One region of the Acidovorax sp. ST3 genome, then DNA from elsewhere that is predicted to be linked to it. Evidence: predicted binding sites of a transcription regulator. Region 1 holds the regulator's gene; each other region holds the start of a gene.
What was found. Region 1 encodes sigma-54, which starts transcription at its own class of promoters, with help from an activator protein. Its sites were predicted from a motif close to TGGCANGNAANCTGCTTT; they were not measured.
Positions count from the first base shown of each region.

Region 1 (3,233 bases):
ACGCCCCCACGTCTGGCGGCCGCGTGCGCGCCGTGCTGGCACCCAAGGACCCGCCGCCCGGTACGGCAGCCCCCGCCAAGGCGCCCGAGTCGCCCGCACCGGCGCTGCGCCCCAGTAACACCCTTGGCGGCGGCGCCAAGTGAGCGGGCCCGTGGTGAGTACTGGTCCCGAGACCCCGGCGACCCCTGCGAACAGCCGTCTGGGGCCTGATTCGCAGTCGGGCAGCCGCCTGGAGGTGCAGCACCTAGCCAAGTCCTATGGCAGCCGCAAGGTCGTCAAGGACGTGTCCCTGGAGGTGCAAAAAGGCGAAGTCGTGGGCCTGCTGGGCCCCAATGGCGCGGGCAAGACCACTTCGTTCTACATGATCGTGGGCTTGGTACGCAGCGATGCGGGTGACATCCGTATCGACGGCCAGTCCGTGGCCCACATGCCCATCCATCGCCGGTCGCGCCTGGGGCTGTCGTACCTGCCGCAAGAAGCCTCCATCTTCCGCAAGCTCACCGTCGAAGAAAACGTGCGCGCCGTGCTGGAACTGCAGCGCGCCGACGACGGCCAGCCGCTGTCGCGCGACGCCATCGAAGAGCGCCTGACGGCCCTGCTACAAGAGCTGCGCGTGGACCACCTGCGGGCTTCACCTGCCCTGGCGCTGTCGGGCGGCGAGCGCCGCCGCGTCGAGATTGCCCGTGCCCTGGCCACCCAGCCGCGCTTCATCCTGCTGGACGAGCCCTTTGCGGGCATCGACCCCATCGCCGTGATTGAAATCCAGCGCATCATCGGCTTCCTGAAGGCGCGCGGCATTGGGGTGCTCATCACCGATCACAACGTGCGCGAGACGCTGGGCATCTGCGACCACGCCTTCATCATCAGCGACGGCCGTGTGCTGGCGCAGGGCACGCCGTCCGAGATCGTGGACAACGCGGAGGTCCGAAGGGTGTACCTCGGCGAACACTTCAGGATGTAGACATGGCCCCCACGCTTGTCACTTCGTGTACCGCGCTGCCCCCCGAGGGGGCCTTCGCGCCTTGGGGCGGCCCGGCGGCGCTCAATCAATGAAGCCTGGACTGTCGCTGCGCGTCTCGCAGCACCTTGCACTGACCCCCCAGCTCCAGCAGTCCATCCGGCTGCTGCAGTTGTCCACGCTCGAACTCTCGCAGGAAGTCGAGCAGATGCTCGACGAAAACCCGTTCCTCGAACGCAATGCCGACGAAGCCCCGCGCGAGGAATTTGGCCTGGAAGCCGCCGATACGCCCGCGCAGGCCGACGACTACAGTGCCGATGATGCTATGTTTTCAGGAGCTGCTGGCGCAAGCAGTACTAGCGCTGACAGCCAAAACGACGCTGAAATCTCCGGTGGAGGCTCCGACGAGCCCGACTGGAGCGGCGACGGCACCGTCGAGATGGCGCCCAACGATGCCGAGTGGGGCGGCGACGCCCCAGCGCGCACCCGCAACGACACGGAAGGCGACGAAGCCGATGCCACCGAGCTGGCCCGTTCCCACGAGTCGCTGACGGCCTTTTTGCACCGCCAGGCGCTGTCGCTGCGCCTGTCCGAAGTGGACACGGCCGCGCTGCGTTTTCTTATCGAATCGCTGAACGACGACGGCTACCTCGAAGAGCCGCTGGAAGAACTCGCCATCAGCCTCGCCGGGCCCGACGACCTGGAACAGATCGAAGAGCTGGTGCACCGCTTCACGGTGGCCCAGCGCCTGCTGCAAAGCCTGGAACCTGTGGGCGTGGGCGCGCGCAACCTGTCCGAGTGCCTGACGCTGCAGCTCACGGCGCTGGCGGCCGACGAAGACAGCGACGCCGACCCCGAGACCGTGCAGACCGCTCTGCGCATCTGCCAGCAGCCGCTGGAGATGCTGGCGCGCCGGGACATCCGCCGTCTGACGCAGCTGTGCAGCGAAGGCGGCGTGGCTGGAGAAGAGCGCACCCGCGCTGCCATGGCACTCATCGCCCGCCTGGAACCACGCCCGGGCCGCAAGTTTGCCGACGTGGAGCGCAACATCATCGTGCCCGACGTCATCGTGCGCAAAGCTGGTCGCGCCAATGGCAGCGGCCAGCAGAACTTCATCGTGCAGCTCAACCCCGACGTGATGCCCCGCCTGCGCGTGCACGACATCTACGCAGGCGCGCTGCGCGGCCACAAGGGCGGCGAGGGCCACCAGGGCATGCAGCAGCGCCTGCAGGAGGCGCGCTGGTTCATCAAGAACATCCAGCAGCGTTTTGACACCATCCTGCGTGTGTCGCGCGCCATCGTTGAGCGGCAGAAGAACTTCTTCACCCACGGCGAGCTGGCCATGCGCCCGCTGGTGCTGCGCGACATTGCCGACGAACTGGGCCTGCACGAGTCCACCATCAGCCGCGTCACCACCGCCAAGTACATGGCGACGCCCATCGGCACCTACGAGCTGAAGTACTTCTTTGGCTCCGGCCTGGGCACCGAAACCGGTGGCAATGCCTCCAGTACCGCGGTGCGCGCACTGATCAAGCAGTTCGTGTCGGCGGAGAACCCGGCCAAGCCGCTGTCCGACAGCCAGATCGCCGAAATGCTCAAGGAGCAGGGCATCGAATGCGCCCGCCGCACCGTGGCCAAGTACCGCGAGGCGCTCAAGATCGCGCCGGCGAATTTGCGCAAGGCGTTGTAGCCGCCTCGGCGGCTGGCGCACGGCGCGCCTGCGATGCCGTACCTTTTCTGTTGTTTCCGTATTACCCACCGCAGCCCACCATGGCCCGCATCGTCTTTGACCTTCCCCCGTACTTCGGCTTTGCCACCGAGCTGCAGATCTACATCAGCCACGTGAACCAGGGCGGGCATCTGGACAACGCGCAGCTGCTCACCCTGGTGTCCGAAGCACGCGTGCGTTTCTTCCAGTCGCTGGGCTACCCCGAGGCCGATGTGGGCGGCCTGTCCATCGTGGTCGGCGACATCGTGGCGCAGTACAAGTCCGAAGGTTTCCACGGCGAGACCATGCGGGTGGAGATGGCGCCGGCAGACTTCAATCGCTACGGCTTTGATCTCGTCTTCTGCATGACCGAAAAGGCCTCGGGCCGTGAAGTGGCGCGCGGCAAGATCGGCATCGTCTTCATCGGCAAGGCCAGCCGCAAGGTCGCCCCCATCCCGGACTCCATCCGCCAGCTGCTGCTGGCCCGCGCGGGGGAGCCTGGTTCCCCCGCAGTGCCCGAGCGCGTATCCTCCCCATCGACATGAACCAACTCCAACTTTTTCTCCC
Region 1 covers NZ_QKVP01000007.1:20,365-23,597, forward strand. Annotated here, with positions in the region: gene lptA (lipopolysaccharide transport periplasmic protein LptA) at 1-143, shown strand, start outside; gene lptB (LPS export ABC transporter ATP-binding protein) at 200-961, shown strand; gene DNK89_RS21280 (RNA polymerase factor sigma-54) at 1,050-2,648, shown strand; gene DNK89_RS21285 (thioesterase family protein) at 2,729-3,211, shown strand; gene DNK89_RS21290 (class I SAM-dependent RNA methyltransferase) at 3,208-3,233, shown strand, end outside.

Region 2 (3,233 bases), on a different contig from region 1:
CGCCCACGCCCATGTCGCGCGTGGCGTGGCACTCGGAGTTGTAAGCCGGGCGATTGTGGATGCGCACCATCTGGGTTTTCAGTGCGCTGAACATCAGCTTTCCGGTGCCCCAGGTATTTTCGAAGCCGCCGCCAGCGCCGCCGTGGTCGAAGCAGTCGTAGAACAGGCCATCCGGGCCGTCGTTGTCGAGGATTTTCTTGGTCAGGCCTGCGTAGATCGAGAGGGCCTGCTCCCAGCTGGTGTCGAGCCATTGGTCGCCACGCTTGATGCGGGGGTGCTTCAGGCGCTCGCGACCGATGCCGTCGTGTGTGTACATGTAGCTGGCCATCTTGCCGCCGCGCGTGCTTGAGAGGCCGCTGTTCACGACACATTCCTTGTCTGGAACAATCATGATGTTCCACTTCTTTCCGCCCTTGTCGGTGATGGTGTTTGTCATCGCCCGGGTCAGGGTGGTGGCAAACGGTGGCAACTGGGTTCGGAAGTCCAGGCCCAATGCGTTTTGGTCTGGGGCGCGGCCACCTTCGGTGTTGTGGTCCCACTTGTAAGCGTGATAGCCACATCCAACGATGCAGAAGTGGCAGGTCATGTTGGTCTTTTGCGCGTCTTTCGGAGGCAACGCGATGCGGTCATTGATCTGCGTGGTCATGCTGCGCTCCTCAAAGGATGTTGGACTGGCGACCGTAGATCAGGCCATCGACCCCGACAGCATGGATGCTGTCGGTGGCCGCGTCGTAAGCCAGCAGAATGCGCGGGAGGTCTTCAGTGGCCTGACCGGTCACCATCTGACCGCTGTTCTCGGGATCGAAGATGGAGAAGTGGCACCCGCACTTGAAGGTCCGCGTGCCCGGTTCGTAGCCAACAGGGCAACCCATGTGAGTGCAGTAAGAGCTGTAAGCAACGATGTCGCCATTGGGGCCGACGCCGCCAGGCACGGGCGAGCCCATGCGGATCGCAAGGCAGGGCGAGCTGTCATCGGGGTAGGCAAAACTCACCGCCTGGTTCAGCGGCATGCCCTTGGCCGCACCGACGGATTTTTTGGGGTAAGGCAGGGTGGTGCCGCTGGACGCAGCCGAGGTGGCTGCATTCGCGTTGCGAATCGGAATGACTGTTGCGCCTGCCACGGCAGCTGCTGCCCCACCCGATTTCAGAAAAAATCGGCGACCCATCTTGATGTCTTCCATTTTGTCTCCTGGTTTTAAACAAAGGCAATCTCACACAGCAATGGCTGTGCCAGGATCTGATCTGTTTAAAAACAAGGACTTACGCCTATAGGGTTTGTTCGCTGTGTGCTTTTCGTAACCATGATGAAAATCAATGTTACGAAAACGTGACGCGGACATGCCCATGAACCGAAGACGCTATCTGGCCGCTGGAGCCTGCGGCGCCGCAGCGACGGCTGTGTCCCTCCCGGGTTGGGGAGCGGACCGGCTGCGCATCGGTTTGACCCCGGTGATCCTGGCCGACCAGGTGGCCTTTCTCTCCCGCTGGAGCCGGTATCTGGGTGCGCGCGTGGGTGCGGAAGTTGGGTTCGTAGCCCGGGAGTCCTACCAGTCGGTGTTGGACTTACTGTTCTCCGACCAAGTGGACGCGGCATGGATCTGTGGCTACCCCTACATCCGCTTTGAAGCAGACCTGAGCTTGTTGGCCGTGCCTTTGTACATGGGAAAGCCGGTGTATCAGGCCTATCTCATTCGGTCCAAGGCGACTTCGCCTGCGCCCCTAGTTAGCGACTGGGGCGATCTGAGGCAACGCGTGCTCGCGTACTCCGATCCTCTGTCCAATTCAGGGTGGTTGGTCGCGCAAGCCCAGCTCGCGAAAGCGGGTGTGATGCCGCGCGAGCTCAAGCGGGCCTTCTTCGCGCACAGCCATCGCAACGTGGCCGAAGCAGTGGCGGCCGGGTTGGCCCAGGCAGGGTCTATCGATGGGTATGTGTGGGAAACCATGCGGTCGCAAAAAATGCCCGCAATTGAGAAAACCCAGGTGGTCTGGAAATCGGATGGCTTTGGATTTCCACCGCTGGTGACCCGGCGCCGACCTCCCTCCGCGTCGACCGAGTCGCTTCGGCAGGCACTCCTGGGGATGGCCGACGACAAGGTGGGCCAGGATCTACTGGCGTCGCTGAACCTGTCGGGGTTCACTGCGGGCACGCACACCCTTTTTGAATCGATCCGGCGCCAAGCCTTGCTCGTTCCGGGAAGCGGTGTGGTGGGCTGATGCTCAGGCGTTTGCCCTATCGGGTGCAAATCCCTTTAGGCCTGTCGTTGGCCGTACTGATTGGGGCCCTGCTGGTGACCTCGGTCACCGCGAGGGTGTCTGCTCAGAACGCGCGGAAAGAAACGCTCGCTCTGCTCGACCGGGCCGTGGTGCTACTCATCGCCCAAGTGCGGCCCATGCTCGTAGCGGATGACACCTGGCGGGTTTTTTCGCTGCTGAGAGACACCGCAGAACTGATTCCCGGTGCCGCCGAAGGGCATGCGCGCCTGGCCATTTTGGACGCAGAAGGCCGAGTCTTTGCCGCGTCGGCCCCCGCTCAAATAGAAACTGGTCGCCTGTTGCTCGGCGAAACTTGGCACGGCCAGCCCCTGCTGATGCCCTCCGAAATCGCAGCGAGAGTACGTGTGGAGCAGCACGACGAATCGGTGCTGTTGTTGAACCCGATCCGCAGTGAAGACGGTCAAACCCTTGGCTTTGTGCTGATGGAAGTAGACGCGGCGGTGTTTGTCCCCGACTGGGTGTCGCTCGCCCAGACGGCGCTGATCGGTATCGCCCTCGCTGTCGCCTTGCTGGTGCCCATGGGCTGGTGGGTCGGGCAGCGTATGACGAAACCCGTCGAGCGCCTGGTCGCTTTAATCGAACGCATTGGCCGGGAAGACCCAGGCCTATTGCGCACCCAGGTGCCAAAGACTTCCGACCCGGAACTGGCTCGCATTGGTGGGGCCATCGCCCAGCTCATGCGGGAGCTGGAGCGAAACAAATGGGCTGAAGAGCGCGCGCTTTCCGCCGAACGCTTGGCTGCGGTCGGGCGTATAACGGCGGCTGTAGCCCACGAAATCAACAACCCGCTGGCGGGCTTGCTGACGGCAACGCAGACCCTGCGCCTGCATGGTGGCTCCAGCGAGATCCGAGCCCGCACCATAGACCTCATTGATCGAGGGCTACAGCAGATTCGCACTACGGTCGCGGCCCTGTTGCCGCAAGCACGCATGGAAGACCGTCCTCTGGAGCCCGGTGAC
Region 2 covers NZ_QKVP01000002.1:691,308-694,540, reverse strand. Annotated here, with positions in the region: gene DNK89_RS08030 (arsenate reductase (azurin) large subunit) at 1-646, opposite strand, end outside; gene DNK89_RS08025 (arsenate reductase (azurin) small subunit) at 657-1,181, opposite strand; gene DNK89_RS08020 (PhnD/SsuA/transferrin family substrate-binding protein) at 1,345-2,214, shown strand; gene DNK89_RS08015 (ATP-binding protein) at 2,289-3,233, shown strand, end outside.
Region 2: a site for sigma-54 is predicted at 1,216-1,233, ahead of DNK89_RS08025 (arsenate reductase (azurin) small subunit). Genes of this name have one in related genera too.

Region 3 (3,233 bases), on a different contig from region 1:
GCTTCGTGGTGTTGCCTTCATTGAAGCCGCGCTCTTCCATCATGTGCTTGAGGTCGCGCAGCATCTCGGGGCTGCCGCAGATCATCACGCGGTCTTCGGCGGGGTTGAGCGCGGGCAGGCCCAAGTCGCGCGCCAGCTGGCCGTTCTCGATGATCGTGGTGACGCGGCCCTGGTGCTTGAAGGCCTCGCGCGTCACGGTGGGGTAGTACTTGAGCTGCTTGCTGACCATCTCGCCCAGGAACTCGTGCTTGGGCAGTTCTTCGGTGATGTAGTCGTGGTAGGCCAGCTCCTTCACCTCGCGCACGCCGTGCACCAGGATGACTTCCTCGAACTTCTCGTAGGTCTCGGGGTCGCGGATCAGGCTCAGGAACGGTGCCACGCCCGTGCCGGTGGAGAGCATGTACAGGCGCTTGGCGGGCAGCAGGTAGTCGATCAGCAAGGTGCCCGTGGGCTTTTTGCCGACCACGATGGTGTCACCCACCTTGATGTGCTGCAGGCGCGAGGTCAGCGGGCCGTCGGGCACCTTGATGGACAGGAACTCCAGGTGCTCTTCGTAGTTGGGGCTCACGATGCTGTAGGCGCGCAGCAGGGGTTTGCCGTTTTCGCCGCGCAGGCCAATCATCGTGAAATGGCCGTTGGAGAAGCGCAGCGCGGTGTCGCGCGTGGTGGTGAAGGAGAAAAGGCGGTCCGTCCAGTGGTGGACCGTCAGGACGCGTTCGTCAAGAAAGGCGCTCATGGTGCGTTAGATGGAAAAGTTGGAAGCAAATAAGGAATTTGGCTGAAGAGCAGGGCCCTGTGCGCTCTACAGCGCAATGTTCAGGCCTGAAAGCTTGTGGCTCACAACCCTCCATTGTTCCGCATCTGGCAAAGCCGCTTTTCTTTTGGTGATTGTGGGGAGCGTGGGCGCCAGCTTTTTGTTGAACTGCAGAAAGATTTCCATGCCTTCGGGCAGGTCGTCTTCGGCATAGATGGCGTTGGCCGGGCACTCCGGAATGCACACCGCGCAGTCGATGCATTCGTCCGGGTCAATGACCAGGTATTCCGGCCCTTCCTTGAAGCAATCGACAGGGCACACATCGACGCAGTCGGTGTACTTGCACCGAATGCAGGCGTCTGTCACAACGTGCGTCATTTTGGGGCTCCTCATGCACCATTTTTGGGGGCGCAAAAACACCATTGCAGAGTCTGATTGATTCCGCTACATTGACATCAAATGTAGTGTTCACAACATTTAAGTTAAGTGAATGCTACACAAAATGCAATGCGCGTACAAGCACTTGCCACAATGCAATGAATGGGCCGCCACGATGACTGAACACACCAAGACCGACGGGCTACCTGGCATGGATGCGCCGGATCTGCCGCAGGTGCTCGAGCGCGCCCGGCCTCGCAACGAGCGCATGAACGCTGCCAAGGTCGAGTGCAATGCGTGTCCGGTGCTGTGCCAGATTTCCGAAGGCCGTGCAGGGGCTTGCGACCGTTATGCCAACCACGCGGGCGTGCTTGTGCGGCTGGACCCGGTGGTGCTGCTGCGCAAGACCCTGGAGGCGGGCGAGGCCACGCTGGTGCCGTTTGCGGGCCGCGCCCCGGCTGCAGAAGACGCAGAGACCGCAGTGGCTTCAGAACCCGCATGGAACGGCGACCTGCTGCTGTCTGAAGAGGTGTTCGTGACGGGCGTGGGCTCGTCCACCACCTACCCCGACTACAAGCCGGCGCCCTTCATCGTGGGTTCCCAGACCGATGGCGTGGACATGGTCACCGTGGTCACCGAGGGCATCTTCAGCTACTGCAGCTTCAAGGTGAAGATCGACACCGACCGCTTCCTCGGCTCCGAGCAGGCCAACGTGCGCTGCAAGGGCGAGGTGGTGGGCCATGTGACCACGGCAGAGTACGGCTCGCAGATGCTGTCGCTGGGCGGTGTGCACCACCTCACGGGTGGCACCAAGAAGGAAGGCCGCATCACCGCCGAGATGATGCAGGCGCTGGGCAACAAGCAGGCGGTGGAGTTCACCATCGACGGCGGCTCGCAGCTCGTGATCCAGGCGGGGCGTGCGCCCATCGTCAACGGTGTGGCCGAGCAGCGCATGCGCGTGGGCTGCGGCTCTGCGGCCATTGGCATCTTTGCGCGCCAGTTCTTCGGCCATGCCGACGAGGTGGTGGTGGTGGACGACCACATCACCGGGGTGCTCACCGAGCACCAGGCGGGTCGCTGTCTGGACATGAATCCCTCGGGCATCCAGATGCGCGGGCGCAAGTCCACGCCGGGCCGCTACTTTCAGGTGGCCAACCCGGGCACCGGCTGGGGTGGCACCGACATTGCCGACCCGCTGTCCATCATCGAGGGCTGGGACGAATCCGTCGCCTGGCCGGGGTTGCGCCTCTTGATGACCTCCACCACGGGGGAGCACGCCTCCTGGTACGTGCTGGACGAGCAACTGAATCCGGTGGAAGCCGAGATGCCCGTCGAGGTGCGTCGCATCGTGGACCGCATCGGCGAAAACTGCGAGCCTTCGCTGGCGTCTGTGCTGTTCCTCGGCGGTGCGGGCGGCAGCCTGCGCGCAGGGGTCACCGAGAACCCGGTGCTGCTCACACGCTCCATCAAGAACGCGCTGGTCAACGTGACCTGTGGCGGTGCCCCGGCCTATGTGTGGCCGGGTGGCGGTATCACCGTGATGGCCGACGTGCTGCGAATGCCCGACAACAGCTTTGGCACCGTGCCCACGCCCGCCATCGTGGCGCCCATCGAGTTCAGCATGCGCCGTGCGGACTATGAAGCGCTGGGCGGCCACACCGAACAGATCCGCAGCCTGCGTGAAGTGCTGGAGCGCGGTGCGTGGCACAACGACGGTGCACCGCAGGCGCGCGTGTGGCAGACCTTGCCCGCCGCCAACCCGTGGCCGCTGGGCCGACCGCCTCTGCTGGGTTGATATGAAATACCCCCTGAGTCGCTTCGCGCCTTCCCCCTCCAGGGGGACGACACCCTCGCTGCGGGGCGGCCCTTGCTCGGCGTCTCTGGCGGGGGCCGCGCCGGTGTTTAGGGCTGCGGGCGGTGCGCCCTGCGGTGAGTACTGAAACGCACATGCAAGCCGCTCGCAAGCTCCTGTCCGACGACCGCTGGCATTTCCAGCATGGTCCGATGGACCTCATCCTCCAGGCCGAAGGGGTGCGCGACGTTGTGGCCCAGGCGCACGAACGCGCCTGGCAACGTTTTGAAGGGCTGCTGCAGGAGCTGG
Region 3 covers NZ_QKVP01000004.1:151,388-154,620, reverse strand. Annotated here, with positions in the region: gene DNK89_RS13420 (ferredoxin--NADP reductase) at 1-736, opposite strand, end outside; gene fdxA (ferredoxin FdxA) at 803-1,132, opposite strand; gene DNK89_RS13410 (6-hydroxynicotinate reductase) at 1,308-2,927, shown strand; gene DNK89_RS13405 (UPF0280 family protein) at 3,080-3,233, shown strand, end outside.
Region 3: a site for sigma-54 is predicted at 1,246-1,263, ahead of DNK89_RS13410 (6-hydroxynicotinate reductase). Genes of this name have one in related genera too.